Regions from separate parts of the Shewanella sp. SR1 genome, predicted to be linked through region 4. Evidence: predicted binding sites of a transcription regulator. Region 4 holds the regulator's gene; each other region holds the start of a gene.
What was found. The regulator sigma-54, encoded in region 4, starts transcription at its own class of promoters, with help from an activator protein. The targets are predictions, from matches to a motif close to GTTGGCACGNNNNTNGNNT.
Positions count from the first base shown of each region.

Region 1: the regulator sigma-54 is predicted to act here: its motif matches at 4,948-4,966, upstream of KV201_RS05330 (BON domain-containing protein).
Region 2: the regulator sigma-54 is predicted to act here: its motif matches at 4,006-4,024, upstream of KV201_RS07290 (flagellar hook-length control protein FliK).
Region 3: the regulator sigma-54 is predicted to act here: its motif matches at 3,990-4,008, upstream of flgA (flagellar basal body P-ring formation chaperone FlgA).

Region 1 covers NZ_JAJAEF010000004.1:142,239-149,747, reverse strand. Annotated here, with positions in the region: gene KV201_RS05360 (MFS transporter) at 1-12, shown strand, start outside; gene KV201_RS05355 (porin) at 105-1,148, shown strand; gene KV201_RS05350 (hypothetical protein) at 1,236-1,847, shown strand; gene KV201_RS05345 (histidine phosphatase family protein) at 1,896-2,444, shown strand; gene KV201_RS05340 (hypothetical protein) at 2,619-3,404, shown strand; gene KV201_RS05335 (DUF3224 domain-containing protein) at 3,559-3,981, shown strand; gene KV201_RS05330 (BON domain-containing protein) at 4,358-4,912, opposite strand; gene KV201_RS05325 (glutamyl-tRNA reductase) at 5,223-5,678, opposite strand; gene KV201_RS05320 (sigma-54-dependent Fis family transcriptional regulator) at 5,928-7,298, shown strand; gene KV201_RS05315 (DUF4937 domain-containing protein) at 7,488-7,509, shown strand, end outside.
Region 2 covers NZ_JAJAEF010000006.1:74,463-81,971, reverse strand. Annotated here, with positions in the region: gene fliF (flagellar basal-body MS-ring/collar protein FliF) at 1-27, shown strand, start outside; gene fliG (flagellar motor switch protein FliG) at 20-1,072, shown strand; gene fliH (flagellar assembly protein FliH) at 1,059-2,075, shown strand; gene fliI (flagellar protein export ATPase FliI) at 2,044-3,381, shown strand; gene fliJ (flagellar export protein FliJ) at 3,411-3,857, shown strand; gene KV201_RS07290 (flagellar hook-length control protein FliK) at 4,117-5,667, shown strand; gene fliL (flagellar basal body-associated protein FliL) at 5,755-6,282, shown strand; gene fliM (flagellar motor switch protein FliM) at 6,322-7,350, shown strand; gene fliN (flagellar motor switch protein FliN) at 7,362-7,509, shown strand, end outside.
Region 3 covers NZ_JAJAEF010000006.1:103,535-111,043, forward strand. Annotated here, with positions in the region: gene flgE (flagellar hook protein FlgE) at 1-235, opposite strand, end outside; gene flgD (flagellar hook assembly protein FlgD) at 318-1,088, opposite strand; gene flgC (flagellar basal body rod protein FlgC) at 1,113-1,529, opposite strand; gene flgB (flagellar basal body rod protein FlgB) at 1,532-1,936, opposite strand; gene KV201_RS07425 (protein-glutamate O-methyltransferase CheR) at 2,080-2,919, opposite strand; gene KV201_RS07430 (chemotaxis protein CheV) at 3,019-3,939, opposite strand; gene flgA (flagellar basal body P-ring formation chaperone FlgA) at 4,145-4,852, shown strand; gene flgM (flagellar biosynthesis anti-sigma factor FlgM) at 4,928-5,251, shown strand; gene KV201_RS07445 (flagella synthesis protein FlgN) at 5,254-5,679, shown strand; gene KV201_RS07450 (LPP20 family lipoprotein) at 5,822-6,271, opposite strand; gene KV201_RS07455 (FlgO family outer membrane protein) at 6,268-6,900, opposite strand; gene KV201_RS07460 (flagellar assembly protein FlgT) at 7,180-7,509, shown strand, end outside.
Region 4 covers NZ_JAJAEF010000008.1:103,233-110,741, reverse strand. Annotated here, with positions in the region: gene mgtE (magnesium transporter) at 1-452, opposite strand, end outside; gene KV201_RS09745 (HPr family phosphocarrier protein) at 793-1,068, opposite strand; gene rapZ (RNase adapter RapZ) at 1,055-1,909, opposite strand; gene ptsN (PTS IIA-like nitrogen regulatory protein PtsN) at 1,906-2,349, opposite strand; gene hpf (ribosome hibernation promoting factor) at 2,352-2,639, opposite strand; gene KV201_RS09725 (RNA polymerase factor sigma-54) at 2,668-4,146, opposite strand; gene lptB (LPS export ABC transporter ATP-binding protein) at 4,254-4,985, opposite strand; gene lptA (lipopolysaccharide transport periplasmic protein LptA) at 4,982-5,536, opposite strand; gene lptC (LPS export ABC transporter periplasmic protein LptC) at 5,523-6,083, opposite strand; gene kdsC (3-deoxy-manno-octulosonate-8-phosphatase KdsC) at 6,080-6,631, opposite strand; gene KV201_RS09700 (KpsF/GutQ family sugar-phosphate isomerase) at 6,631-7,509, opposite strand, start outside.

The sequences.
Region 1 (7,509 bases), on a different contig from region 4:
ATGGTCGAATGATAAAACTGAGTAGGTCATGGCGTTAATCGTCATGGTCTTTTTTAAAGAGTTTCTTCTAAACCATTAATATCAAACTAAGTAAGAGAAACATGATGAAGAAATCAATTTTGACTGCTTCAGTATTCGCCATTTCGTCAGTATCGGTTATGGCAGTTGAATCACCGAGTATCTATGGTCGACTTGATTTATCAGTTACCCATTCAGAGTTAGGTTCAACTGTTTACAGTGGCACTAGCGGGGTAAGTGTGGGCGAGAGTGGTACTTACCTTGAAAATAACTCATCCAATATTGGGCTTAAAGGTAAATCTAGCATAAATAATGATATTAATATTATCTACAAGATGGAGTTTGGCGTAAATAATACATCTAACCGAGCCAATGATTCCAGTAAAGTATTCTCTGCAAGAAATAGCTATTTAGGTGTTGAAACAGTTTATGGTACTTTGCTTGTTGGTCGAAATGATACTGTTTTTAAAACCTCAGAAGGTAAAGTCGATATTTTTGGTGCGACGAATGCCGATATTAATCAATTAGTCGCTGGGCAGACCCGAAGTGCTGATGGTCTGTGGTATTACTCTCCAAAGTTATTCGGTCTAATTGATTTTAATGCCACTTACTTAATGCAAGATAATTATGGTGTTGATGGTGTTTTGTACGCTTTTAGTACGGCCATTGGTGATAAAGCACTCAAGAAAAATAACTATTATTTTGCTGTCGCACTTAATAAAGGTATTTCCAATATCGATGCCTATCGCGCAGTTACACAAGTAAAGTTAGGAAATATTAAGCTTGGTGGGATATTTCAATATACTGAAAGTTTGAAGTTTTCAAATATGGAAGGGCACTCCTATTTCATCAATGCTACCTGTGATTTATTCGGTATCACACTGAAAGCTGAGTTTGGTGAAGATCGTTCTGGATTAGGTGGCTACTTTTATAAACTAGTTGGTCAAAATGATGAGCTGACTGACGTTGATATCAGCCAGTTTACTATTGGTGCCGAGAAAAAAGTGAAAAAATCGACTCGAGTTTATTCTCATTTTTCTATTTACGAAGGCGAATATAGAATGTCTGGCATAAAGCAAGATATTGGCGACGACAAAGTTGTTACAGTCGGTGTCCGCCACGTTTTTTAACAGCCTAAAATGTAGCCGAGTGTAGGTTTCGTTAGCTTGCTCTCGGCTAAGATTGTCGAACTTAATATAGAATTTGAGGTGATTAAATTGGCTACTATATATCTAATTAGTCAAGGAGATGCAAAATCTTCTGACGTATATGATCTATCAGCTTCTTTCAATTATTCACTGTCTAATCTCGGAGGGTTGCATGCAAATATGCTAGCAAACTCATTGAGGGATACTCGGTTTGAAATGGTATATTCTTGCACGTCACCATTATCAATAGAAACGGCTGGAATATTAAACCAAGGGCGGAAAAAATCCATATCTGTGATTAAAAAGTTAGCATTGGAGGATTTTAAAGCCGATTTTGACGTTAATGGAGAATGCTTTGATTTACCCCTGTGTATTCATACTATGATGTTGCAACCCCGTGGTTTTTGCTCATCTATTTATACTCAATTAAAAATAGTAGAGAAACGTCTTTTTGAAATCATTGAAAGTATTGGCATGCTATACAGTGGTAATGTGCTTATTGTATTAGAATCTTTAATGGTTAAATTATTGACTAACTATTTCCTGACTGAACAAAATTCTGAAACACTTTGGAATACCATTCGTCCGGTAAGTTTGAGTATTTTACATTCTGATGCTAAAGGACGTCATTTGATACTTAATAATGACATATCCCATTATCAATGCCAAAGTGTGGCTTAGCACACAATATCAAGTCTGTATTTCAATAATATTTTTTAGGTTATCAAATTGATTAAAAAAACGATTTATCTATTACGTCATGGGCAGACACAATTTAACGCAGAGCTACGTTTACAGGCACAAGCGGTTGGGGAGGTCTTGAAGCAGCATGTATACAGTGTGGATGAATGGGCATTTCATGTTAGTCCGTTAGGGCGAGCAGTACAGACCGCAGAAATTATTTGTCAACAAATTGGTTTTCCTGTTGCACGGTTACAAAAGGATGCGCGTTTAATTGAATTCGGTCTTGGTGATTGGGAACAGCAGCGCGTCCCAGATATTAAGCAATCTCAGCCTGAGTTAAGTGGCATCGTCGACTGGTATACCTATGCTCCGAATGCTGAGTCATTTACAAGTATAAGTGGGCGTCTTAAGGATTGGCTAAACGATCCTAGCATCCCTGAACGCGTCATTGTCGTTTCTCATGCTTTATCTGGGGCCGTGTTTCGCGGTATTTATGCGGATCTGGATTATCAAGCTTTATGGGCACAAGACATGCCGCAAGATGCATTTTTTAAGCTTGAGGACGGTAAGGTGATAAAAATTAAATGCCTTTAGTTATCTTGGCTAAGGATAAACTGAACTTAGCCTGACAAAACTCAAAATAGCGTCACTTTTTTACACTTTACCCACTCCGCTTTAACTCAGTATCTGTAATACTGCTCCGACATTGATTTGAAGTTGATCAGTGTTAGAAAAGCAGCGCACAAAGCGCGCGATTGGGGAGAGAAAATGAGTACGTTTGTAAAGTTAACCTTAGCGGGCACCTTAGTGATATTAGCCATACTCGCCGCAGGTATTTACCGTTTCAACATGACCAATGATGATATTTATATGGTGATGGAAGATGGTAAGGTCATGCAATACGACGAGGCCATGGCGCAGGAAAAAACGCAGGCACAGGCCAATGAGGTTGAAGTGGTAACACCGCTTGAGGTTAAGCCGGTGGCGAATGCGTCGGAAGTGATGCTTAAACTCTTTAGCTTAAATACCGCCAACCCGTTTGAAATTACCCTACCAGAGGGCGGTAAATCGGTTGCCTTGACCCATTTTATTAAGATCAAGCAAACTGAATTTGCGATGGGCGATTATCAAGATGGCGAGGTAAAAGGCCGAGTATTACTGGATTATTTGCGCATTACGCCGTTAAATTTCGATCCCGCTTTAGAGCCTGATACCCAGAGTGATGCGCCAATTCAAGATGATCCTAAAATGCAGACTATGCCCTTTGTGGCACCGTTTATTGTGACGACTCAAGGTTCGGGGGCATTTTGGTACCTTGGCTTGTTTAGCCTCGATTTTGAACACAATAACTTGAAGCATTTAGGCAGCGTCATGCTGGGCGATCGGATTGAGGTGGACAATATTGAACCTGTTTATCCCTTCGAAGCCCCATTCAAAATTGCCGTGACTTATCGCGATAGAGCGCCTGATCAACCTATGTCTGAAAGCCCTGAAATCGTCAAAACCTTAGAGGTGACAGTCAGCGAAACTGGCATCACTAACATAAATCAGTAGTGAGTAGTCGTGCGCAAAGGGTCGTGAGTAAATGCATTATGGATCTGCGCAGGCTTGTGCTAAGTTATTTTTCGTTCTGTGTGTGATGCTTGCCGCAGCGGCAAGTATTCTCGGGTAGATAGACTTGGCATAATGTTTTGACAAGGAGAGTGTCATGCAAGTTAGCAAAATCACTGGGAAATTTGATGTTAAGCTCACCCCAGATAGCACCTATGCTACGGGTGTGGGCGGCGTAACGTTAGGTCGTATGGGTTTAGATAAAACCTTTTATGGCGAGCTTGAGGGCCGTAGCCAAGGGGAAATGCTCAGTGCAATGACGTCAGTCAAAGGCTCGGCTGGCTATGTGGCGATTGAGCAAGTGGTTGGCAAGGTGTGTGGTAAGCAGGGGAGTTTCGTGCTGCAACATTTTGGCATTATGACCGATGGACAAAACCGTTTGATCTTAGAAGTGGTTCCCCATTCCGGTGCGGGCGAGTTGCAGGGCTTAACGGGCACTATGGCCATCAGTATCGAAAATGGTCAGCATTTTTATGAGTTCCAGTTTGGCTTTGAAGCCAGCGCTGAGCCCGCATTTTAACGCTACTTGAGGCATGATTGTTTTAGGCATGACTGTTTCTGAAAATATAGTTTCAGGCACTATTGCTTAAGGTGTTATCGCTTAAGGTGTTATCGCTTAAGGTACTATCGCTTCTCGCATTAGCCTGATGTCGTTCAATTTTCCTACCTTGATTTCGTTTTCTCAAACCTAGTCTTATCTACGTGGCCTAGAAAACCTTGCTTGATTTAGTGACATAATGGACATAAAAAAACCAGCCTAGGCTGGTTTTTTGTTATTACTCTTTCTTATCAATCGAGTTCAAAAGTTGAGGCAAGATTAACGCCTTGTACTTAACTCTGACTGTTAAAGCGCTACTTTTGAAAGCTAGTTTCAGAAAGTGCAGCTTTAGCTAGCGTTAAGAGGCTTTTTTAACGACTTTGATTTTATCGACAACTTTTTTCACATCGTCGGTATTCTCGGCAATTTTCAGCGCTAACTGACGTTCGGCATCGCTAGCAACTTCACCTTTTAAGGTAACGATACCATTAGCGACATCCACATTAATCTGAGTGCCGGAAACATCGGTTGAAAACAGTAAACGGGTTTTGACGACTGTGGCAACCTTAGAATCGGTCAAAGTAGCAACAACTTCACTGGTGCCTTCTTTCTCATTCATTACAGTGAGTTGGTTATCGACATCTTTTACGCCGTCTAAACTTTTGATCAGTTCAGTGGCAAGAGCTTTATCGACACTGCTTTCCACTTTACCCGTTAACGTCACGTTTCCCTCTTTGACATCCGTTATAATGTCAAAGGAATTGAGATTGGTATTGAGCAGTAAAGTGGTTTCAGCTTTACCATCGATCCACGCATCCTTAGCCCCGTCCTTCCAATCTTGAGCTGCTGCGACATTTAAACTGATTGAACCGACAAGTAAGGTCGCTAGTACTGATGCTGTTGTGGTTTTCATAATCATATCCTCCGTTGTTTTCTCGATGTTAGATATTGCGTGAATCGTGCCAATATTATTAAGTGGCTGATTTAAATGTGTTTAGCGGCTGTTTTTGATATTTTGATGGAAGGGTTATTTTGCTTAAGTCGGTCTTTTTTACCGACAAAATGTAATTTTTTCTGGCAAGCGAAGTCATCTTTAAAGCATAAAAAAACCGCACGAATGTGTGCGGAGTAGTGTGTGGAGTAACAAGCGGTGCGTTAAAGCTGGATATCGCCAGGTAAAGAGGCTCATACTGATGCGCACTGATGTAAACAGGTGCAAAGAATTAACCAGGATTGAGCGAACTCATACCATCGCAACTGATTTGCAGCCAAGCGGCGCCTTCTGCGAGCTGATTGGCAAGTTGTGGCTGATGTGCTTGCCTTACTGCTTGCTTCATCTGGGTTAACACTTGCTGCTCTATAACGACAAGTGCGGCCATCGCCTGCGATATATGGCACTGATGCAGCAACTTTGTCGCTTGAGTGTAAGTGACAGGTATCGTATGACTCAGGCCATGAAGCGGCTCGCTAGACAAAGGGCGCAGCTGCTCAAATCGCCTCAACATTCGCTGGTGGATATTCGCTTTGGTCGAAAAAATACGCTTAAGGTTATAGTCTTCGACGTACGTCATCGCCTGGTTGTAAAATGTGAGTCCTTCTTGATTGAGCGTTATTATTTCATCGATCAACATGATATCGGCGCGGATATCAGTCTGATGTTGCACAACATTAGACTTCATTATGGGCCTCCTAATGCCAGTGTTCGACATAGCCTTGTTTAACGGCTTGGGTCAACTAATTGAGTTTCGTTCAGCTACCATGCATATTCTGTTCTCGTTTTTAATGATATGTTAACAGGCTGATTTTTAGACTGATATTCTCGGTTCATTACGCCATCCTCTTGGAATATCGGCAACTATTACCGCTGCTGTTGTTAAAATTTCACGACTGACATACAGTAGCCCTTCATACACAGGGAGTGGGATAGCATGGCTCGATTGACACTTTTTTATCACCTGCAGGATGTAAACGCCGAACAAGCCATCTTAGAACTCGCCGGCGCTGCCGACTTTAATAAGCTACGCAGTGTCGATGATTTACCTTGGATAGAACAGCTTGAGGCGAATCACGTCGATGTTGCCATCATTGAGCTGTCCAGCCTTAGCCGTGAGGATTATCTCGGGCTACTGGACAATGTAGCTCTGTCTAATATTGAGTTTATTTTTCTCTCCGACGGCCAGCCAAACCCCAATCTTGATCAGTTAATGTCGCATTTTGCCGGTTATCATTTTCGCAAACCCTACGACATGACGTTAATCAGCGATATTTTCGCCGATTTTGCCCAGTATCTAGTGTCATCCCCAATTCGGCCTCGGCCTTTTTCCAGTGAGCTAGACCAATATGGTTTACTCGTCGGTTCCTCTGCTGCTATGCATAAGCTGTATCGCACGATTCGCCGCGTCTCCGCGACCGACAGTAATGTGCTGATCATCGGTGAGAGCGGTGCGGGGAAAGAGCTGGTCGCTAATACCATACATCTTGCCAGCCCTAGGCTGAACGAGCCTTTTATCGCGATTAACTGCGGCGCCTTAAGCCCTGAATTGGTCGATAGCGAGTTGTTTGGCCATGTAAAAGGCGCGTTCACTGGCGCTCATCGCGATCACAAAGGCGTATTTGAGCAGGCAGAAGGCGGAACCTTATTTCTCGATGAAGTCACCGAAATGCCAATTGAGCATCAAGTGAAGTTACTCAGAGTGCTTGAAAATAGTGAATATCGCCCCGTTGGCGGTGCCAAAGTGCAACTCGCCAATGTGCGGATTGTAGCGGCAACCAATCGTGATCCCATAGCGGCAATCGAGGCTGGGCAATTTCGCGAGGATTTATATTTCCGTTTGGCCCAGTTCCCTATCCGCGTTCCGCCATTAAGGGAACGTGGCGATGATATTCTTGGGCTGGCGCAGCATTTTCTTGCCTATCGTAACGTGGCAGAAAAGCAGAATAAAAGCCTCGCTGACGACAGTGCGCAGATGATCGCTGCGTACCCTTGGTCGGGTAATGTGCGTGAATTAAAGCATGCCATTGAGCGAGCCTATATTTTGGCAGACCAAGAGATTTTACCCAGCCATTTACAGTTGCCACAGGCGAGTGAAATGGGTGCTTCTGGCGATGACCAAGTCGTTATCCCGCAGGGCATGCGTTTAGATGACTTAGAAAAAATCGCCATTTATCAAGCATTAGAAACGACTCAAGGCAATAAAACCGATACTGCCGAGCAGCTGGGGATCAGCGTGAAAACCCTCTACAACAAGCTCAGCAAATACGAGCAGCAAATCGAAGCGGGTGAATCGACGGTGGAATAGTTTTTTGCGCTCAAAAGCCGCAGATGTGAGTGAATTTAATATCTCATTGAGCTTTATCCTGCGGCTTTAGCCATCTTAAGCATACCGTTGATGTGGTTGCTAGCAAGGAGGTTTAAGCCAAGTGGCATCGGCTCTTTGGAATTGGATTTCACTACGCTAGGCCACTTTTTGCAGCGTTAGGAGCGAGATTTGACGATAGTAAAGTTGATCA
Region 2 (7,509 bases), on a different contig from region 4:
AAAAACTGGTTACAAGACAATGGCTGAGAATAAAACGAAAGAAGTGGCTGCAGCGGCCCCACCTGCCTTTAACATTAAGGATATTAGCGGTGTCGAAAAGACCGCGATCTTACTCCTCAGTTTGAGTGAGGCCGATGCTGCATCCATTTTAAAACACTTAGAGCCGAAGCAAGTGCAAAAAGTGGGTATGGCGATGGCGGCAATGGATGAGTTTGGTCAAGAAAAAGTCATCGGGGTACATAAGCTGTTTCTCGATGACATACAAAAGTATTCTTCTATTGGTTTCAACAGCGAAGAGTTCGTTCGTAAAGCCTTAACCGCCGCGCTGGGTGAAGATAAAGCGGGTAATCTGATTGAACAGATTATCATGGGCAGCGGTGCTAAAGGTTTGGATTCGTTGAAATGGATGGATGCACGCCAAGTAGCGACCATTATTCAAAACGAACATCCTCAGATCCAAACGATCGTGTTGTCCTATTTAGAACCCGATCAGGCGGCGGAAATTTTTGGTCAATTCCCTGAAAATACTCGCTTAGACTTGATGATGCGGATTGCGAATCTTGAAGAAGTACAGCCCGCTGCACTGCAAGAGCTGAACGACATCATGGAAAAACAGTTTGCTGGTCAAGGTGGCGCACAGGCCGCGAAAATGGGTGGCTTAAAAGCGGCTGCCAACATCATGAACTATTTAGATACGGGTATCGAAAGTCAGTTGATGGAAACCATGCGCGAGTCTGACGAAGAAATGGCGCAGCAAATCCAAGGCTTGATGTTCGTATTTGAAAACTTAATCGACGTTGATGACCGTGGTATTCAAGCCTTGTTGCGTGAAGTACAGCAAGATGTACTGATGAAGGCGCTCAAAGGCACTGATGATCAGCTGAAAGAAAAAATCTTGGGCAACATGTCAAAACGTGCCGCTGAATTGCTGCGTGACGATCTTGAGGCCATGGGCCCAATCCGTATCAGTGAAGTTGAAGTCGCCCAAAAAGAAATCCTGTCTATTGCCCGTCGCTTAAGCGACAGTGGCGAAATCATGTTAGGCGGCGGTGGTGGCGATGAGTTCCTCTAATCCGAGTGACAATAAACCGTCAAATAAGGTCTTGAGCGACGGAGATATTGAGTTTAGTCACTGGGCACTGCCAGATGTGACTGAAGCCGATGACGATTCTATCTCGAATTTGTTCGGCCATTCGAATCATCAAGCCGCTAAGCCTACGACAGTTGAGAGTGTTTCTCCGCCGACGATGGCCGAGATTGAAGACATTCGCGCCCAAGCTGAAGAAGAAGGGTTTGCCGAAGGTAAACAACAAGGTTACGAGCAAGGGCTAGAAAAAGGTCGCTTAGAAGGCTTAGAGCAAGGCCATACTGAAGGGCTCGCCCAAGGGCATGAGCAAGGATTAGAAACCGGTTTAGCTCAAGCCAAAGTTTTACTTTCGCGGTTTGAAGCCTTATTAACTCAATTTGAAAAGCCATTGCAATTACTCGATGGTGATATTGAGCTCTCCCTACTGAACTTGAGTATGACATTAGCTAAATCTGTCATAGGTCACGAATTAAAAACCCATCCAGAACAAGTACTTTCGGCATTACGCTTAGGCATAGAGTCGCTACCCATTAAGGAGCAAGCGGTGACTATTCGGCTGCATCCTGACGATGTGATCCTTGTCGAACAACTTTATTCCACCGCCCAACTGACCCGCAGTAAATGGGAGCTTGAAGTCGATCCGACGTTAAGTGCAGGCGATTGTATTCTGAGCAGTCATCGCTCTTTAGTGGATTTAACGCTTTCATCGCGTATTGATACCGTGTTTGAGTCATTACGAAATCAACATGCGCATTTGAGTGATAAACAGCATCAACTGCAAGAGACGATTGAAGCTGAAGATACTGCCAAACAAGTGGCTGTGGCGCTTGAGTCTGAGCTTGATAATCAAACGGCGGATGACCAAGCTGTCGATACGGTTAACCAAGACACTGAGGACATGCAATCTACCTCAAACACAGGTGAGCACTTAGATACCCAATCGGATGCCGGAACAGATGCAAAATCGCCAACACCAACTGCTGAATAGGCTGAATCATCATCAGGATAAAGTGCCGCCATTTCGTGCTGTGGCAAGTGGTCAGCTGGTTCGTGTTGTTGGCTTAACCTTAGAGGCGAGCGGTTGCCGCGCGCCTGTGGGCAGCTTATGTTCCATCGAAACCATGGCGGGCGAGTTAATTGCCGAAGTTGTCGGCTTTGATGGCGAACTCCTTTATTTAATGCCTATCGAAGAATTACGTGGGGTATTACCCGGTGCCCGGGTGGTTCCTTTAGGGGAACAAACTGGACTCAATGTCGGCTTGTCGTTGTTAGGACGCGTGCTCGATGGTAACGGCGTGCCTTTAGATGGTTTAGGTGCGTTGCAGACAGATCAACAAGCGCCAAGACATAGCGCTGCCATTAATCCCTTATCCCGCCGTGCTATTACCGAGCCGCTGGACGTTGGCGTTCGCGCCATTAATGCCATGCTGACTGTGGGTAAAGGCCAACGTATGGGCTTGTTTGCTGGTTCTGGTGTGGGTAAGAGTGTGCTCTTAGGCATGATGACCCGCGGTACCACTGCCGACATTATTGTGGTTGGGCTGGTGGGCGAGCGTGGCCGTGAAGTCAAAGAGTTTATTGAAGAGATTCTTGGGGATAAAGGTCGAGCGCGTTCTGTTGTTGTTGCCGCGCCTGCAGATACCTCGCCGCTGATGCGCCTTCGCGCCTGTGAAACCTCGACTCGTATTGCCGAATACTTTCGCGATTTGGGCTATAACGTCTTGTTATTAATGGATAGTTTGACGCGTTATGCCCAAGCTCAACGGGAAATAGCTTTGGCTGTGGGTGAGCCGCCTGCCACCAAAGGCTATCCGCCTTCAGTGTTTGCAAAGCTGCCGCGTTTAGTTGAGCGCGCCGGCAACGGTGGCCCAGGTCAAGGTTCAATTACGGCATTTTATACTGTGTTGACGGAAGGGGACGATCAACAGGATCCCATTGCCGATGCATCGCGGGCGATTCTTGATGGTCATATAGTCTTGTCACGTTCGCTTGCGGACTCTGGGCACTATCCTGCGATTGATATTGAAGCTTCTATTAGCCGAGTCGCGCCTATGGTGATCTCCAATGAACATTTGGAAGCGATGCGCCGCGTGAAACAAACTTATTCCTTGTATCAGCAAAATCGGGATTTGATTTCCATTGGTGCCTACGCACAAGGCAGCGATCCTCGAATCGATAATGCGATACGATTACAGCCGGCGATGAATGCTTTTTTACGCCAAACCATGCGTGATGCATTCAGTTTTGCCGATAGCCAAGTCATGCTCGGGCAACTTGCCGCACAGTGCAAATAATGGCGTCATCGAATTAATCGAGGTCTAGTATGGCTAACGCCGATCCCTTGTTGTTAGTGTTAAAGCTCGCCAATGATGCCGAAGAACAAGCGGCGTTATTGTTAAAGTCGGCGCAGTTAGAGTGTCAAAAACGGCTGAATCAACTCAGTGCACTCAATAACTATCGCTTAGAATACATGAAGCAAATGCAATCCCAGCAAGGCCAAGCCATTAGTGCCAGTCACTATCACCAGTTTCATCGCTTTATTCGTCAGATTGATGACGCTATTACTCAGCAAAATCGCGTTGTGGCCGACGGTGAAAAACAAAAAGAATATCGACAACAGCATTGGTTGGAAAAACAGAAAAAACGTAAGGCAGTGGAATTACTGTTAGCGAGTAAAGAGAAGAAGCGCCAAGTTGTTGAACAAAAAAGAGAGCAGAAAATGACCGATGAATTTGCTTCTCAGCAGTTTTATCGCCGTCATCAGCGTTAGTGTAATGGTGCGTTAAATGATCGGTATCTTTTCCATTAACTAACCTCTATGAGTTCAGTTTTCTGTTGCCGCTTATGGTGCAGAACATTTGTTCGACTTCTTTCCCTGAGTTTTATTCTTTTCAATATGCCGCATTAAAAACTGAAGTTTTGGCATCTTATTTGCTTTGATTTAGTCCATGACCCTGCAACCGCAGTGTTTAATTGACGTTTCTACCCAGCCATTTTCTTTTTCTGCTGGGTGATGTTTGGGAGCACTTATGCAACAAATGACCAATATCCTGTTGAGTAAAACAGGCAACTCTGCGGCCAATTCCGCTAAGACATCTTCCCAAGAGTCTAATAATGAAGACTTTTCATCTACACTTGCGTCTGTCTCCGCTAGCTCATTTTCTATTTCCGCGCCTAAAAAGGCTACAGCGAATACTGACGATAAAGTGCAGATCGCCTCTACTGATAAAGTAAAAGATAAAGACATATCAACGGATGACGCTGACGTAAATCTCATCTTCGCCCAGATCAGCATGGCAAATGACATGAAGAAAACGGTATCAGAGGGAGAGAGTTTGCCGCTAGTATTTTTAAATGCTGAAGATACCACTGACATAACGGGCGAAGAAAATGTTTATCAGGCATCAGATGCAATGATTGATGAAGTGGGTTTCTCTGCTGAATTACAAAAGCTAGTATCTACTGCATCAGATGCGCCAGTGGCTGTATCTGATAATGATGTTAAGCCAGCCCCTTTGACTGATAAGCCACTCGTTCAGATTCTTCCCATAGATCCAAATATAATTGCAGCGCCAGTGGATACCGATACTGTTATTGACCCCAATTTGATCGATGATGCTGCTGAATTACATATAGAAGACACAGAGCTTGTCGCTACAACTCATGTGGGCGTTAGCATAGATGAGCCTTTAGTCGAGAATGAAGCCACACTTAACGCTGTGGTTAATCAAGCTGGTTTTACGATTAGTTCAACGACAAAATCGACGATGAGCACTTCGCCAAAGTCATCAGCTAGTGCCGCGAGTGCTCCGATATTGGACAGTCTCAATAAAGGTAACGTTACGACCTCAGCAAATACCTTTGAACTTAATACTTTAGGTTCTGCTGTTTCTTCTGAATCATCGTCTACTCCGTCTGTAACAGAAAGTGATCTTGATGGGAGTCTTAATCCAGATCTGGCTGCTAACCTATTACTTAAAGATGCAAAATTGACCGTTGCGATGGATATTCCCCGAGATGAAAATTTTATTGATGATGGTAGTACCTTCTCAGATATTAAGTCTACATCATCAATCCATACACTCTCGATGTCACAAGTAAATCGCCAAGAAACAATGCAAGTTCAGCTATCATTACGCCAAGGTGTTGAGCAGCAGAACCAAATGCAAGAGATGATCCAACGGTTTTCACCCGTGATGAAGCAACAGTTGATCACTATGGTGAGTCAAGGTATTCAACATGCTGAAATTAGGCTTGATCCCCCTGAGCTTGGGCATATGCTGGTAAAAATCCAAGTGCATGGCGATCAAACCCAAGTACAGTTCCATGTCACTCAGACACAAACGCGTGATCTGGTTGAACAAGCTATGCCGAGATTGCGCGAGTTACTGCAAGAGCAAGGGATGCAATTGGCTGATAGTCATGTGTCTCAAGGTGGCCAAGGTGAACGTCGAGAGGGTGGTTTTGGTGATGGTGGCGGTTCAAATGGGGCTGATGTGGATGAAATCTCAGCAGAAGAGCTACATTTAGGTTTAAATCAAGCCACTAGTGTAAATTCAGGTATAGATTATTACGCTTAAGTAGGTAACCTATAGCAATGACTAACATAATGACGTTTCGGTAAACCAGAATCGTCATTTGTTCCGCCTAAATTAAAGAGAATAGTGATGGCTAAGGAAGAATCGTTAGAACTTGAAAGTACCGAAGAGCCTAAAAGTAAGAAAAAACTGTTTATTTTCGCTGGAGTAGGTGTTCTAGTCGCTCTTTTAATCGGTGGCGGCGTATGGTTTTTTATGGGGAGCAGCTCCGAGGAAGTACCAGTCGCTGCCGCTGATGGAACTGTTCAGGCTGAAGCCCCTGCCACTGGAGATTTAGCCACTGCTTCATATGTGCCTATGCCACGCCCTTTCTTATTCAACTTACCTGGGCCTGATAGAGCGCGTTTAGTTGAGATCAAAGTACAACTTATGGTGCGTGGTACAGACGATGATGTGCTGACACAAAAACACATCCCCCTGATTGAAGATGCGCTGTTAACGACCTTTAGCGGCGCTGATGTGCAAAAACTCAGTACGCAGGCTGGGAAAGATGAGTTACGTCAGTTAGCACTCTTGAGTGTGCAAAATACTTTGCAGTCGGTTACTGGCCGTAAAGTTGTCGAGAAAGTGCTGTTTACTGGTTTTGTGATGCAATAACCCTTTAATTTCAGCACCAAAAGAGGCGAAGGCAATATAGTGAGTGATTTATTAAGCCAAGACGAAATTGATGCGCTACTGCACGGGGTTGATGACGTCGATGATGATGAAATTGACGCTGTCGGAGAAGATGCTCGCTCTTACGACTTCTCTTCCCAAGATCGAATAGTTCGTGGGCGTATGCCGACGTTGGAAATCGTGAATGAGCGTTTTGCACGCCATTTGCGTATCAGCATGTTCAATATGATGCGCCGTGCTGCCGAAGTGTCGATTAACGGTGTACAGATGCTCAAGTTTGGCGAGTATGTACATACGCTATTCGTTCCTACTAGCTTGAATATGGTGCGTTTTAGTCCGCTCAAAGGTACTGCATTGATCACCATGGAAGCTCGATTGGTGTTCATCCTAGTGGATAACTTCTTTGGTGGTGATGGGCGTTTCCATGCCAAGATTGAAGGGCGTGAATTTACGCCAACAGAAAGACGTATTGTACAACTGTTGCTCAAAATAATTTTTGAAGATTATAAAGATGCTTGGGCACCTGTAATGGATGTGGAGTTTGATTATTTGGACTCTGAAGTCAATCCGGCCATGGCCAACATTGTCAGCCCTACCGAAGTTGTCGTGATTAACTCATTCCATATTGAAGTCGATGGCGGTGGCGGTGATTTCCATATCACTATGCCTTATTCCATGATTGAGCCTATTCGCGAGTTGCTCGATGCCGGTGTACAAAGTGATAAGCAAGATACTGACATGCGTTGGTCTCAGGCATTGCATGATGAAATCATGGATGTGAAGGTTGGGTTCGATGCCAATATTGTGGAACATGAGTTAACGCTCAAAGATGTGATGAATTTTAAAGCGGGCGATATTATTCCGATTGAGCTGCCGGAATATATTATGATGAAAATCGAGGATTTACCGACATATCGTTGTAAAATGGGCCGTTCTAGAGATAACCTAGCGCTTAAAATATATGAAAAGATCCCTCGGCCAGAGACAGTTAAATCCGAGCTACAATTAGTGACGCGCAAGGGTAAATCTCGCGATATATCAGAATTATAAGGTGAAGTAAGATGAGCACAGACGATACGGATGATTGGGCTGCAGCAATGGCAGAACAAGCCCTAGAGGAAGCTAACGCGATTGAACTCGATGAATTAGTTGATGATTCAAGACCTATCACTAAGGCAGAAGCGGCAAAATTAGATACTATTTTAGATA
Region 3 (7,509 bases), on a different contig from region 4:
AGTTATTCGTCAGTTGTAAGCTGCCTTGATGGAATTGCTGTGCCACTTGACTCGTTGCAACACCACCACCAACAGCAGTTTTAGCATTTGAAAAAATAGAATTAGCGTACACATCCGCAAATTCAGCACGGGACTCTTTAAAGCCAATGGTGTTCGCATTAGCAATGTTATTCGCCGTAGTGTTTAAATCTTTCTGCGCGGCAGCAATGCCACTCAATGCAATGTTAAACGACATAATTCACCTCTACACTTGACTCAATTCATTGATGAGCGACTTACGCCCAATTCGGATGCTGCAAAAATTCTTTTAGGCAAACTTAGGTTTCAGATACAGCTAATACATCGGTTAACTTGATGCCCATACCGCCTCTCAAGTTAAGAATGGCACCAGTACTGGCCGTACCAAGAGAGACACTGGTCACATGAGCATAGGTCGAGACTGGCAATTCTTGGGATTTCCCATCCACTAACCCACTCGCCTTGATCGAATAGTTACCTGCGGTTACAGGTTTTCCATCTTTATCGAGGCCATCCCAGTTGACATCGACATTGCCCCCCTTGCTGCCATCAACTTTAAAGGTGGTCACAACTTGGCCTTTATCATCCTCAACACGTACAGTAACTTCAGGAATTTTAGCTGGCGTGCTAATCACACCTTTTATTGTTGGGCTTTCAGCTGAAATGTTACCTGTATCGGTTGGGATCAATACCTTGCGACCAACAAGTCCTGATGCCTGCAATGCTTGGCTCGACGTCATAACACCGTTTAAATTAACGATTTCATTATTCAACTTAGTAATACCATCAACCGTCGAGAATGATGCCATCTGCGCAATCATTTGGTCGTTGTCGACGGGCTTAAAAGGGTCCTGCATCGATAACTGTTGGCTTAATAACGAGAAAAAGTCATCTTGAGTTAACTGTTGGCTTTTCGCTTCCGGTACTATCGAATCTTTTGGCAGTCGTATGCCATCAAGAAACGGATTACCCGTTGAGCTGGTTGATGAATTGGTCGTCACAGCATTTGATTGACTCTTATTTTGAGCCGTCTGCGCCGATGCTTGGTTAATTTGATTAATGAGGCTCACAGCTTACCTCCTAAGTAACACATGTTATTTACCCATCCCAAGTGTTTGTTGCAGCATAGACTTAGCTGCTTCAGCGACCTGAACATTCATTTGATATGAGCGCGAAGCAGAAATCATATCTGCCATTTCTTCCATGACATTAACATTCGGTTTATAAATAAAGCCGTCCGCATCCGCCATCGGATGATCGGGCGAGTATTCTTTTAGTAGTGGTTTATCACTTTCAACAATGCCTTTTACCGCAACACCTTGAGAGGCTTGTTGCTGACTTTGCGCTTTGGCCATTTCAGCTTCAAAAATAGGATGACGGGAACGATAGGTCTTATCTACGCTACTCGAGACGGAATCAGCGTTAGCTATGTTACTCGCCGTGGTGTTCAACCTGACCGATTGAGCCGACATTCCCGAGCCAGCAACATCAAATATGCTAAATAAACTCATGATTAATCCCCTCTCAGCGCTTTCTTCATGCCACTAAACTTACTGTCTAAAAAACCAAGCGACATTTGATATTCAAGGGCATTTTGCATAAATGCCGATTGTTCCTGTTGGATATCAACAGTATTACCATCACCGGTATCGGGTTGATTTGGCACGCGGAACTTAACAAATTGACCAGTCAACTCAGCAAGACCAAAATGCTTGTCTGTCTCTTGCATTTCAAGACTATTACGCTGCTGTTGTTGGCCACGGGCGGCCTGCATTGCCGCAGAAAAATCTACATCACGGGCTTTATAATGTGGCGTATCGGCGTTAGCGATATTGCTCGAAATGACTTCAGCTCGCTGCGCTCTAATACCGAGAGTGTACTGATGCACACCCAGTGCATTATCAAAATTGATCGCCATAAAATTGCCTCCTCGTGTTACTCACGGAAATAAAGCAATTCATGTGCCAACATAGGAGAATAATGAGAATAACAATAGGGATGAGCAAGTGATGGGTAAAAAATTACCGACAAATGTCGGTAATTTTCTTTAAAGCAGCAGACTTAAGTCTTTTTCTGGTAATAAATCCCAGGGTTACAACGGACCATGTCAAACTCATCCGTTAAACCAGCAATAGATTCAGAAGCACCGAGAAATAGAATCCCTTTTGGATTAAGAGCGGCAGCGAATTGCCGCAAAATTTTTGCCTTTGCCTCAGGCGCAAAATAAATCAGCACATTGCGGCAAAAAATAATGTCGAACTTACCAAGTAAGCTATAACTCTCAAGCAGATTATGTGCCCTAAAGTTCACTAAACGCTTAACATTATCCTTTAACTTCATATTGCCTGAAGGCAAAGCATCAAAAAACTGACGCTTACGCTCCTCGGATAAACCGCGCGCTAATGCCAAACTATCGTACTCAGCATTTTTGCAACGTTCCAACATGGAAGGCGATAAATCCGTGGCTTGAATTGACGCACTACCCGCAAGCGCACCAGGCTTCTTTTGTTGATACTCAAGAATCGTCATCGCCAGTGAATAGGGTTCTTGCCCAGACGAACACGCGGCCGACCAAATCTTAAGTGGACGACCTAAACGACTGTACTCAGGTAACAAAACGTTATGCAATAACTCAAATGGATAACGATCACGAAACCAAAGGGTTTCATTGGTCGTCATAGCATCGATCACTTCAGCCCGAAGCGCACGCTCCGTTGGCTTCATCGAATGCTTAACCACATCGGATAAGGATGGCAGGTTATATTTCCCCATCAGAGGAGCAAGACGACTGCGCACCAGATATTGCTTATTTTCACCCAGTACGATGCCGCTGTGTTGCTCTAAGAACAACCTAAATTGATTATATTCAGCTTCAGCGAGTGATTTATTTGGCACATTCACATCCTAAATCCTATAGCAAGCACCAAAATCAGTGCGAAACCATCATGTTATAAAGTCGAGATTATAGCGTAAAGCGTATCTAGGTACTAACTACTGCACTTACAAACTTAAGTGTTTATTCACGGCAGCAGCCAGTTCGTCGGGATTAAACTTAGCGATAAAGTCATTGGCCCCCACTTTTTGAACCATTGCCTGATTGAATACACCACTTAACGACGTGTGCAGTACCACTTTAATATGCTTGAGCTTAGGATCATCTCGGATCTCAGCGGTCAGGGTATAACCATCCATTTCAGGCATCTCAATGTCTGAGATAATGAGAGGGATTTCATCGGCAACATTGTCCATTTCTTTGGCGATTTCTTTAAGCTTATCTAATGCTTCTCGACCATCTTTAGCGGTATCAATTTGTAAGTTCAATGACTCGAGTGAACGAATAATTTGCTTACGCGCCACGGCAGAATCATCGATAACCATAATATGGTAATGCTGGGTTCTGTCGAGGGTCAGCTTTTCATTGGCTTCTTCACTGATAGCGGTTTTAACCGGTGAAATCTCATCTAAGATTTTTTCTACGTCGAGAATTTCAACCAATTCACCTTCAATCTCAGTCACTGCAGTCAGATAAGAATAACGACCGGCACCTTGCGGCGGAGGCATAATCGCTTCCCAATTCATGTTGATAATCCGCTCAACAGAACTGACCAAGAAACCTTGAACACTGCGGTTATATTCAGAAATAATGATGAAACAGTTTTCTGTACTCGCTAAAGGTCTACCACCTGTTGCCGCACTCAGATCAATAACTGAAATAGTCGTACCGCGAATGTGCGCGACACCTTTAACATAAGGATTAAGTTTAGGCAAAGTTGTCAGTGGCGGGCACTGCAGTACTTCTTTCACCTTAAACACGTTAATCCCAAACCGTTGACGACCGTTTAATTTAAAAAGCAGCAATTCTAAACGGTTTTGACCAACGAGCTGGGTTCGTTTGTTGACTGAATCAAGAATACTCGACATAACTCTGCCTTGTTGTTCTGTTTATGTACGGCCCTATGACTCGTTTGAGTATAGGCATATTAATTGCTTACGTGTTATCTATCGATAAACATAGTCGAAACTGAGTCAATCTTCTGACAGTGATGCAAATTATTATTACAGTGGTCAGCTTCGAACTTGATAAAAGTATAGGTGCATTCTGGCGTTACAAGCTAGTCTCTTCATTATGAAAGTAAATTTAGTCTGTTTTTTTAGTGTTTTCGCCCTCTTCATGCCCGCTTTTGCGAGTGCAGAGCCTATTGTTCCCACCGTATCGGCCATCTCAGAATTAGCTAAAGCGCTTATTTCAGAAAAGATATCCGTGCCCGCTAATGCCAAAGTCGATATTTCGCCGCAAATAGTTGACGCAAGAATGCTGTCGTCACAATGTTCGTCGCCGATTAAGGTTGAATTGGCTAGTGACAGGGAAATTAGCCGTAATAACACCCTAAAAGTCAGCTGCGATACGCAAGAGCTTGCTTACCCTTGGCAGATTTATATCTCGGTTAGAGTGGATATTTTATTCCCCGTTGTTGTCACAACTGAAACCTTAGCGCCTGGCGAACTCATCTCCCCTAGCCAAGTTGAAATCCGTTACATTGAGCAAAATAGTTTACGGGGCGCTGAATTTGATGACCCAAGTAAATTAGCTGGTGTGCGAGTCAAACGACGCGTCTCGAAGGATAATCCTATATTGAGCAATAACTTATGCTTCGTGTGTAAAAACGACTCGGTATCTATTTATGTTCGTTCTAACTCATTCGAACTTAAAACTGCGGGCGAAGCCCTACAAGATGGCAATAAAGGCGATCGGATCAGAGTCAAAAATAGCAGTTCAAACAAAGAACTAGATGCTATAGTCACGGGCATTGGCGAAGTTGAAGTAAGAATGTAAAATAATCTAAAGCTTTTTTATAAGCTGCCGATACCCCAGTTAAGAAATCCCGTACACACGACGCTGGAGCCGAAAATGGCAATTGATATTAGCAAACTCAACACTGCAACGACCACACAAGTTCGTTCAGGTGCAACTAAAACTAGCAGCGATCAATCTGCTCAAGTTGCCACAAAATCGACAACACCACAAAGAAGCGACTCAGTGGTGATTACAGCGCAAGCGCAACAACTTCAAGGAGCTCAGACTAAAATGGCGAGCCTTCCTGAAGTTGATCAAAAGAAAGTGGCCGAAATTAAACAGGCTATCGCCGAAGGCCGCTATAAAATTGACCCTGAAAAGTTGGCTGCCAATATTGCAAGTTTTGAAGCCGAACTTAATGACTTGAATAAAGAGTAACTATGACTGAAATAGCTAAACTGGTAGATCTACAACACGCCCATTTGGCTGTTCTTAAGCAAATCATACTCAAGGAAAAAGGCGCTTTGGTTGACCAAAACGCCGATTTACTGCTTTCTCTTGCTAACGAAAAATCACAATGTCTGAAAGAACTCAAGACTAATGACGATATTCTGGCAAACCACACTGATAAGTCTCAACTCACTCAGCAAACCGAACTCGTGCATAAAATGGCCGTTGTCAAAGACGCATTAACTGAATGCAAAGAACTGAACGATCAAAATGCCAGTTTAATTGAGATGAATTTAGCCAGTCTCAATCGCTTCGCTCAAGCTTTACAAGCCAGTAGAAACGCCTCCAGCCTTACGTATAACGATAAAGGCAAGACCTCAACTATCTCAAGTTTAGGCAATGATTTAAAGGCCTAACAGGCGCATCAATTCCTACTCTGTATTTCCCGCTTCTAAGCTCTGCTCTGATTAAAGATTAGACTTTGATACTTGTGCAGAAAAAGAAAAGCCGCATAACTACTCGCATAGTACGCGGCTCAATAGAGTCATGTAGAAATGACTAGAAATACGTGACTTCTTTCACTCGCTGTGGACGACTCTGTTGTTGATACAGCGCCCATACCTGTGAAAAATCCAGTTCTAACTCAGTGACATAATGATCGCCAGCCGGATAACTCTTAACGACCCGCGCCCCACGGATCACGCCAGAAACCGACGCTTTAACATTATCGTCCGTCAACATCCAATCACTGACACTGCTGTTTGCCGTTATTTTCTGCCCATAAACTTGTTCTGCTAATTCACGATAGGCCACAATTTTTGATGCTTGCATGGCCATCAACACTCTTTGTGATTGTTCTTTAGCCGGTTGAGTAGCTAAGGGCGCATATCCTATGGCCGTTAACTTAGGAAAACTCGGCGGCGGCACATCTTCCCATTGCACATATCTATCTTTAGCAGCGCAGCCAGTTAGCATTAGCGCCGCAATAACTAAAAGGTAGCGTTTCATTTTCCATCTCCTAAAACACGGACTTCATTCATGCCTGGACTCGCCTGACGATATAAGATGCCATTTTGTGACACAATTTGCTCCGAAGGCTGCATGTAGTTTGCCAACTCTTTTTGAGTCACAAAAGTTTGAGAGGCCGATACCACACGATTGTTACTTATGTTCACAATCCGAGTATTGATCGCCATACCATTGGTAACTGGGCTCATAGTCGATACAACAAGATGCTCAACGGGAAGATTTTTCGACAATTGTTGCCAATCTCGCGTCAAAATAAAATCCCCATTAGCCGTCACTCTCAAGCCATCAGCTAAATTTAAATCCACTACATTAAACTGAAAGCTATGGAGCGACGTCATTAATCCTTGCTGTAACTGCTGCGCCAACGCATTTGTGCCATTCATGTCACCCACTAATACTGGGGTGGCGACGACAATTGGTTGATCAGAACGCAGAGCATCATTTTGCTTAACGAGCTCTGTCACAATTCGCTGTGCTAAATGGTTGATCACTGCCGTTGGCGGCAACCCATTGCCATCCACTAAACTCGGCTTGGGCGGTGTAACCGATTTAGCCACACATCCACCTAACATCAGTAATGTTAAGGGAATAATCACACGCTTTAGCATTGGATTTACCTCATCTGTGGGTGTACTGGCAATTAAATAACTCACACTCTATGCGTCTCATTTTTGTGAGTAACAAAAGCCAGCAATCTTCGGACCAAAATTGCTCCAGCCCGACAATATTATGCTCATACGCTGTATATCGACTGCGCCAATGGAAACTTTATCGAAAACTCTCGTTAGTCAGGCATGAAATTTGCTTTGTCGGTATATTAGGTTAAGTGTCAGGAAACTGGCTCGATTAGCAAGCTCGCCAATAGCTTAGCGATAAGGATTGTATTGATGCACATACCACGTTCAGCTTCGCTCATCATTTTGAGCCTTGCACTGCTGTCTTTACCTATTCGAGCCGAATGGATGGAAGCCAGTGGTGAAGCGACTATTATCAATGGTAATACTGCTCAAGCAAGGGAAGAAGCGATTAATCAAGCCGTTAGCTATGCTACATTAAGCACGGGCATTCAAATATCCAGTGAACAACAAACCTCTAACGGAAACCTTACACAGAATAACTTCGCGATAAATCGCAACGCCCAAGCCATCAGCATCCAACTCGTTAGCGAACGAATCCAGGGAAACAAAATTTATGTGTCCCTACGACTCGATCTAAAT
Region 4 (7,509 bases):
AAGGTGACGGTATCTGTGTTCATCAAGCTGCCGGCGGTCTCATCGGGATAGGATAAAGCCTGTTCTACCCGCTGGCGGTTTTGTTCTGTCATCGACTGCAGCACTTGCTTGTAAACTGCATCGGGAAGACTACGCAGAATATAGGCCAGATCGTCGGTGTCCATGCTCGCCGTCGCTTTCGCAACCCGCTCAGGACTCATACTGCGGATCAACGGATCTTTGAGTTCTTCGCTTAACTCGTCGAGTATGTCGCCTATTTGTTCTTGATCGATAAGCTGCCACAGCACTTGTCTGGCGCTGGGTGGTGAGGATTCTAAGATCAGCGCGATATCTGAGGCGGCCATTTTTTGCAGCATGTTACGCACGTGCACAAACATGCCACTGCTAAGCGCTTGGTTTAACTGGTCGAGACTATGTCCGGTGTGATCGTTTTCTGAATTATCTACGGGCATTTGTCCTCCATAGTTGTCCGCCACTGTGCGGCAAATTGGTTAGAGAGTGCGCTGCTTGGCGCAGGGCTGAGACTTAGCGGTGACTTCGCGATAACTATGCTTCAGTCACAGATAGAGCGCTCTGGCATAGGTCATGCGTTTTACGCATAGATTAAGGCGGCTAAAACTAAGATGAGTCAGCGGTAATGCTCGCTAGTGTAATCGCCTATGGTTCGTGTCGTCGAGCGACAAATGTGTCGCCAAGCTTTTGAAACGAGATGTGAACTGCACAAATAAGCAGTGCTAAATGTGAGGTGTACTAATCTGAGTGCCTGTGTGGAACACTGAGTATGAAATGAAACTAACAGGCTTCGTCAAACTTAGCGTCGATTAAGGCACAAATGGCATCCAGAGCGGGCTCAGCATCTGGGCCTTCGGCGATAAGTTTAATGGTTTTACCCATGCCAGTCTCAAGCATCAATAAGCCGAGCACGCTGGCGGCGGATGCCTGTTTATCGCCTTGTATTAAGGTGATGGTCGCATCAAACTCGGATGCCAGTACCACCAACTTAGTGGCGGCACGGGCATGTAATCCCAGTTTGTTACAGATAGTGATCTGACGTTCAAGCTTTGGCATTATTCAGCTCTCGATGGCGGGCATAAACTTTATGTTTACCGTTACTAAAGCGTTTAGCCAATTGCTCTGCGACGTAAACCGATCTGTGTTGCCCACCCGTGCAGCCAATCGCCACAGTTAAATAACTGCGATTGTTGCGCTCGAGATGTGGCAGCCAAGTTTCCAGTAAATTTTCGATTTGCCAGATGAACTTATTCACGAGTGGTTGACGATTTAAGAACTCAGCCACGGGCTCATCTAAGCCTGTCAATGGACGCAGCGCCAGTTCCCAGTGTGGGTTAGGCAAGAAGCGTACATCGAACATAAAGTCGGCTTCGGTTGGCATACCGTGCTTAAAGCCAAAGGACTCGAAGTTAATCACTAACTCTTTATCAACGCTGCCGAGCAGAATTTGTCTGACTTGGTCGCTTAAATCATAGATATTCAGGTTCGACGTATCTATGTAGTGATCGACCAGTTTTGACATAGGCTCGAGCAGCTTCCCTTCCAGTTTTATCGCTTCTTGCAAAGAGACTTGGCTCTTCGACAAAGGGTGCAAACGGCGGGTTTCGCTGTAACGCTTGAGCAGAATTTTATCGCTGGAATTGAGGAAGAAGCTGGTTAACTCAGTATCAGGAGGCAGGCTCGCGAGTTGCTTTACTAAGACCTTGTCCTGCTCAGGCATGTTACGCACGTCGACACTAATGGCGACGAGATCGTTACTGCCTTTGAGTTGCTCAAGCAAAGTGCCGATTAAGGGCAAGGGAAGGTTATCGACACAATAATAGCCGAGATCTTCGAGTACCCTTAGGGCGACAGATTTGCCTGAGCCTGAGCGGCCCGACACTATGACCAGTTTCATCCAGTGATTACCTGATAGAGTTCCGTTTCATCATGCGTCTTGCGTAATTGCTTTAATATTTGCTTGTCGCTCAGCTTTTCGGCCATGCAAGACAAGGTACTTAAGTGCTGCTGACATTGGTCTGCAGGCACCAGTAGTGCAAATAAAATATCAACAGGTTGCTTATCGATAGCATCGAATGCTATCGGCTCTTCACACTTAATGAGTATGGCAATGGGCTGATCTATATCGGCTAGTCGACCATGTGGAATGGCGATGCCGTTACCTATACCTGTGCTCCCCATCTTTTCGCGCGCCACTAGGCTTTCGAATATCTCTTGAGATGAGAGGGTCGGGTACTGGGCAGCGACTAAGTCGCTGATGAGTTCCAGTACCTTTTTCTTGCTGCCCGGAGTGGCGCAGGTAGTGCACTCCGGCCGCAGTATGGTACAAAGTTCCATTATTAGTGTTTTGTTAACTTCTCTTTGTGTTTAATAACCTGACGATCAAGCTTGTCAATCAGGGCGTCTATAGCGGCATACATGTCAGCATGCTCTGAAGTAGCAAAAACTTCACCACCGATAAGATTTATTCTCGCTTCGGCAATCTGTTGCATTTTCTCGACATTGAGCACAACGTGCACATTATTGATCTGTTCGAAATGGCGTTCAAGTTTTGAAAACTTTTCTTCTACATATGCACGTAACGATTCGGTAATTTCGACATGGTGTCCACTCAGGTTTATTTGCATAGAAACGTCCTCCGATATCCACTGTAGGTTATAAACTTTTACGCTGATTAGAAGGCGGAATGAGCATAGCCTCTCGGTACTTCGCAATGGTTCTGCGGGCTACGTTGATCCCTTGTTCTGCCAGAAGTTGTGCCATCTTACTGTCGCTTAATGGTTTTTTCTGGTTTTCCGCTGCAACCAGTTTCTTAATGAAGGCTCTGATTGCTGTGGATGAGCACTCCCCACCATCGTCAGTACCGACGTGGCTAGAGAAGAAGTATTTTAGTTCAAAAAGTCCCTTAGGGGTATGCATGTATTTCTGTGTCGTCACCCTTGAGATGGTCGACTCATGCATTTCTACCGCTTCGGCAATATCGTTCAGCACCATAGGTTTCATGGCTTCTTCACCGTATTCAAAGAAACCTTGCTGATATTGGACGATACAGTTCGCCACCTTCAACAGGGTATCATTACGGCTCTCTAAACTCTTGATAAACCATTTAGCCTCTTGCAGATGACCACGAATAAATTGGCTATCGGCTTGGCTTTTAGTGCTGCGCGCCATCGAAGCATAATGTTGATTTACATTGATTTTTGGCATGCAGTCAGGATTAAGCTCAACCACCCAACGGCCATTTTTCTTCGACACTGACACATCTGGGATGACGTATTCGTCATCGTTGGGCGTAATCAATAAACCTGGGCGGGGATTGAGGGTTTGGATAAGCGCGATGCCGTCTCTTAACTCATCCTCTTTTAATTTAGTCTTACGCATCAACAATCTAAAATCGCGGGCGGCGATCAGATCTAAATGATCTTTGATCAGCATGCGGGCGTTTTCTAGGTTGGGCGTGTCAGCGGCGAAATGCGACAGTTGGATCAACAGGCACTCGCTTAAATCGCGGGCGGCAACACCAATAGGATCAAAGTGTTGAATGCGCTTGAGTACAGCTTCGACTTCGTCGAGCTCAACCTCAGAATTGCCCATGGCTTCGAGGATTTCGTCAGTGCTTTGGGTGAGATAGCCTTGATCGTCGATGGCATCAATAATGGCGGTGGCAATGGCTAAATCGGTTTCAGAAAACGGCGTGAGGTTTTTTTGCCATTCTAAGTGTTCATACAAGCCTTCACTGGTCTCACCTTGGAAGGGCATATCGTCTTCACGACTGCCGCCGGGGCCAGAATTGGGAGAGGCGGTGAACACTTCATCCCATGTGGTGTCCATGGGGAGTTCGTCGGGCATGGACTCTTTCGTGAGCGACTCTGCCGTGTCTATGGTGGAGCTGTCTTTTTCTGGCGGCAGGGTGCTAGATTCACTGAAATCCGTATCGGATAGCGTTTGGTTTACAGGGTCTTTAGTGGCGTCGAATTGATCCTCTTCCAGCTCGAGAAGGGGATTAGAATCTAAGGCTTGCTGGATCTCTTGCTGCAGTTCTAATGACGACAGTTGCAACAGACGTATGGCCTGTTGTAATTGTGGCGTCATGGTTAACTGTTGACCCAGTTTGAGCTGGAGTGACGCTTTCATGTTACCGCTGATCCCTACGTTATTATTGTTGGATGAGGTCGCTTGTTATCATCTTGAGTGGAGTCCAATGGTGGCATAAATTGCCTGCATTGGCTCCGCTTGATTAACTATAGCCTGAATTGTTCACCTAAGTACACAGCCCTAACTTGCTGATTGTCTAAGATCTCTGCGGGTGTTCCCTCGGCAATCAAGTTTCCGTGACTCACGATATAGGCATGTTCACACACATCTAATGTCTCACGGACATTGTGGTCTGTGATCAACACGCCAAGGCCACGACTTTTGAGCTGTTCGATAATCTTTTTAATGTCGATAACCGAAATCGGATCGACACCAGCAAAGGGTTCATCGAGCAAAATGAACTTAGGATTTGCTGCTAACGCCCGCGCAATTTCGACACGGCGACGTTCACCGCCCGACAATGACATGCCTTGGCTGTCACGGATATGGGTGATGTGGAACTCTTCGAGCAGATGCTCTAGCTCTTCTTCCCTTTGCTCTTTTTTTAATTCTTTACGCGTTTGCAGCACGGCCATGATGTTGTCATGGACGGTCAGTTTACGAAAGATACTGGCTTCCTGCGGCAAGTAACCTATGCCTTTGCGGGCGCGCAGGTGCATAGGATCTGCGGTTAAATCATCATCGTCGATAAAGATGTGGCCTTTATCGCTTTTAACCAGACCAACGACCATGTAAAAGGTGGTAGTTTTACCCGCGCCGTTCGGGCCGAGTAGGCCAACGACTTGACCGGTTTTGACCGTCAGACTGACGTCTTTAACCACTTGGCGACTCTTATAACTCTTCGCCAGATTTTGTGCTCTTAGGGTGATTTGGGTCATTTAGAGTCCTGCTTTTTCACAGGTTTATCTGCTGGCGCGTCTGGTTTGGCATCATCTTGATAGCTTTCTGGCTGAATAATCGTGATCACGCGATCGTCACCACTGCCGGTACTCTCGGCAATTAATTTTTGCTGGATGATGTTGTAGCGGATCAAATTACCCGTCACTTGGCTGCCCGCTTGATCTAACGAGGCTTTGCCTTTAAGTGTCAGGGTGCGGCTCGCCATATCGTAACGAATTTCTTTCGCGCTCGCCGAGGCTGGACGGCCATCGTCTAATACTTGGCTGTACGTCGCAGGGTTACCTGTGGCCACTAAAATTTTGCTATTTTCACCTTCGGCAGAAAATGCACGCAGTTGATCTGCATGGATTTTAATCGAACCTTGGGTGACTTCAACCGGACCAAAGAAGATGATCTGGTTGTTCTTGATATCTGCCGTTTGGCTCACAGCCTTGATTTTGACTTCCTGTTTCAGGTCGTCGACTTTAGCAAAGGCGCTCATGCTCATTATTAGCATTAGGCTGGCAAGTAATACGTTATTTTGCTTCATATGTTCCTACTACCTGACTGGTCAATTGCACTTCTTGCGCGTTGAGGTCGGCATAAAGGCCTTGGCCTTGAATATTAAAATCTTTCCCTGTGACGTAAATGGTGCGGTCAGAGGTCATTATCATCGTATTGAGATCGAGTTCCAGATAACTGGTGGACAAGGTCTGGATCGGTTCTTCTGGGCTAATGGCATCAATAATAACATTGTTTTCTAATACAACCTTGCCCGTTTCCTTGTTTAGCTTGCCCTGATCTGCTCTGAGTTGCCATTGTGCTTTACCTTGGTCTGGATAAACAAGATAAACAGGTTGAGTAAAGTAAGTTTGATTCGTTGAATCATAATGTTCCATGTGTTTCGCCGTCACACGGCTATTGACTAGCCCGTGTTCATTGAACTCAACACTGCGCAGATCTTCAACGATGAAATCTGGGGTATTTTGATCTTTTACTCTGTTATCGGTATCACCGCTGTGTTTGTTCTGCACTTGCCAATAAAGCACTAATGCCGTTCCAAAAAAAGCGATAATCGCGAGTGTCACACGACTCATATACTCATTCCATGGGCCGAAGTGAATTTATTTTGACTGAGTAGCAATAGATCTGTGAGTTCACGCAAGGCACCGTGGCCGCCATTGAGCGTAGTCACAAAGTGGGCGTGCTGACGAACATAGGGATGACCATCGGCTACGCTGACTGCTAAACCGACGACATTCATCACTGGCAGATCGACAATATCATCACCGATATAAGCCACTTCTTCTGGGGTAACGCCATAGAGTGCGAGCAATGCTTCATAGGGCTCGAACTTATTGTCTACGCCTTGGTAGATATGGGTTACCCCAAGCGCCGTCATACGGTTTTCAACGATTTTGGATTGACGTCCAGTAATCACCGCAAGATTAAAACCGCTGGTGAGTATCGAGCGCACGCCATAGCCGTCGCGGGTGTGGAAGGCTTTTAGCTCTTCGCCGCTATTGCTTAGGTAAATACGACCGTCGGAAAACACCCCATCGACGTCACAGATCAACAGTTTAATCTTTTGCGCGCGTTGCCACACATCATCACTGATTGGGCCGTAAAATCCTTGCTGTGGCATTAAATGACTCCTGCTTTAACCATGTCTAGCATGTTAAGAGCGCCGATTGGATGGCGGTCTTTATCGATAACAATTAATCCGTTGATGTTTTTTGAGTCCATCACTTGCAGCGCTTGGGCGGCCAACACACCGTCTGTGATGGTCACGCAGTTACGGGTCATCACATCGGCGATGGGCGTAGTACGTAGATTCACTTCGGCATCGATAACGCGGCGTAAATCACCATCGGTGAAGATACCAACTAGCTTGCGCTGATCATCGATAATCGCCGTCATGCCTAAGCCTTTCTTAGAGATTTCGTACAGGGCTTCTGTGATGCAAATATCGTGGTTAACGAGCGGTAAGTCATCACCGCTATGCATGACATCGCAGACTTTTAACAATAACTTGCGTCCTAAAGCACCGCCAGGATGGGACATAGCAAAGTCATCACGGGTAAAGCCTTTCGCTTGTAGTAGCGCAATGGCAATCGCATCGCCCATCACTAAGGTCGCGGTAGTGCTTGACGTTGGCGCGAGTCCAAGTGGGCAAGCCTCTTCAGGGACTTCAATACATAAATGTACTTTAGACAAGCGCGCCATGTTCGATTCGGGTTTACCTGTTACCGCAATAACGGGCACGCCCATACGTTGGATGACGGGCATTAAGGTGAGGATTTCGCTCGACTCACCGGAATTTGAAATCGCTAAAATCACATCGTTATCTGCTAATACACCGAGATCGCCGTGGCTGGCTTCACCCGGATGCACAAAAAATGCGGGCGTTCCTGTGCTGGCGAGGGTGGCAGAAATCTTATTACCGATATGGCCCGATTTGCCCATTCCCATGACAATCACTTTGCCTGTGCAGTTAAGGATCAACTCGCAAGCTTCTGCAAA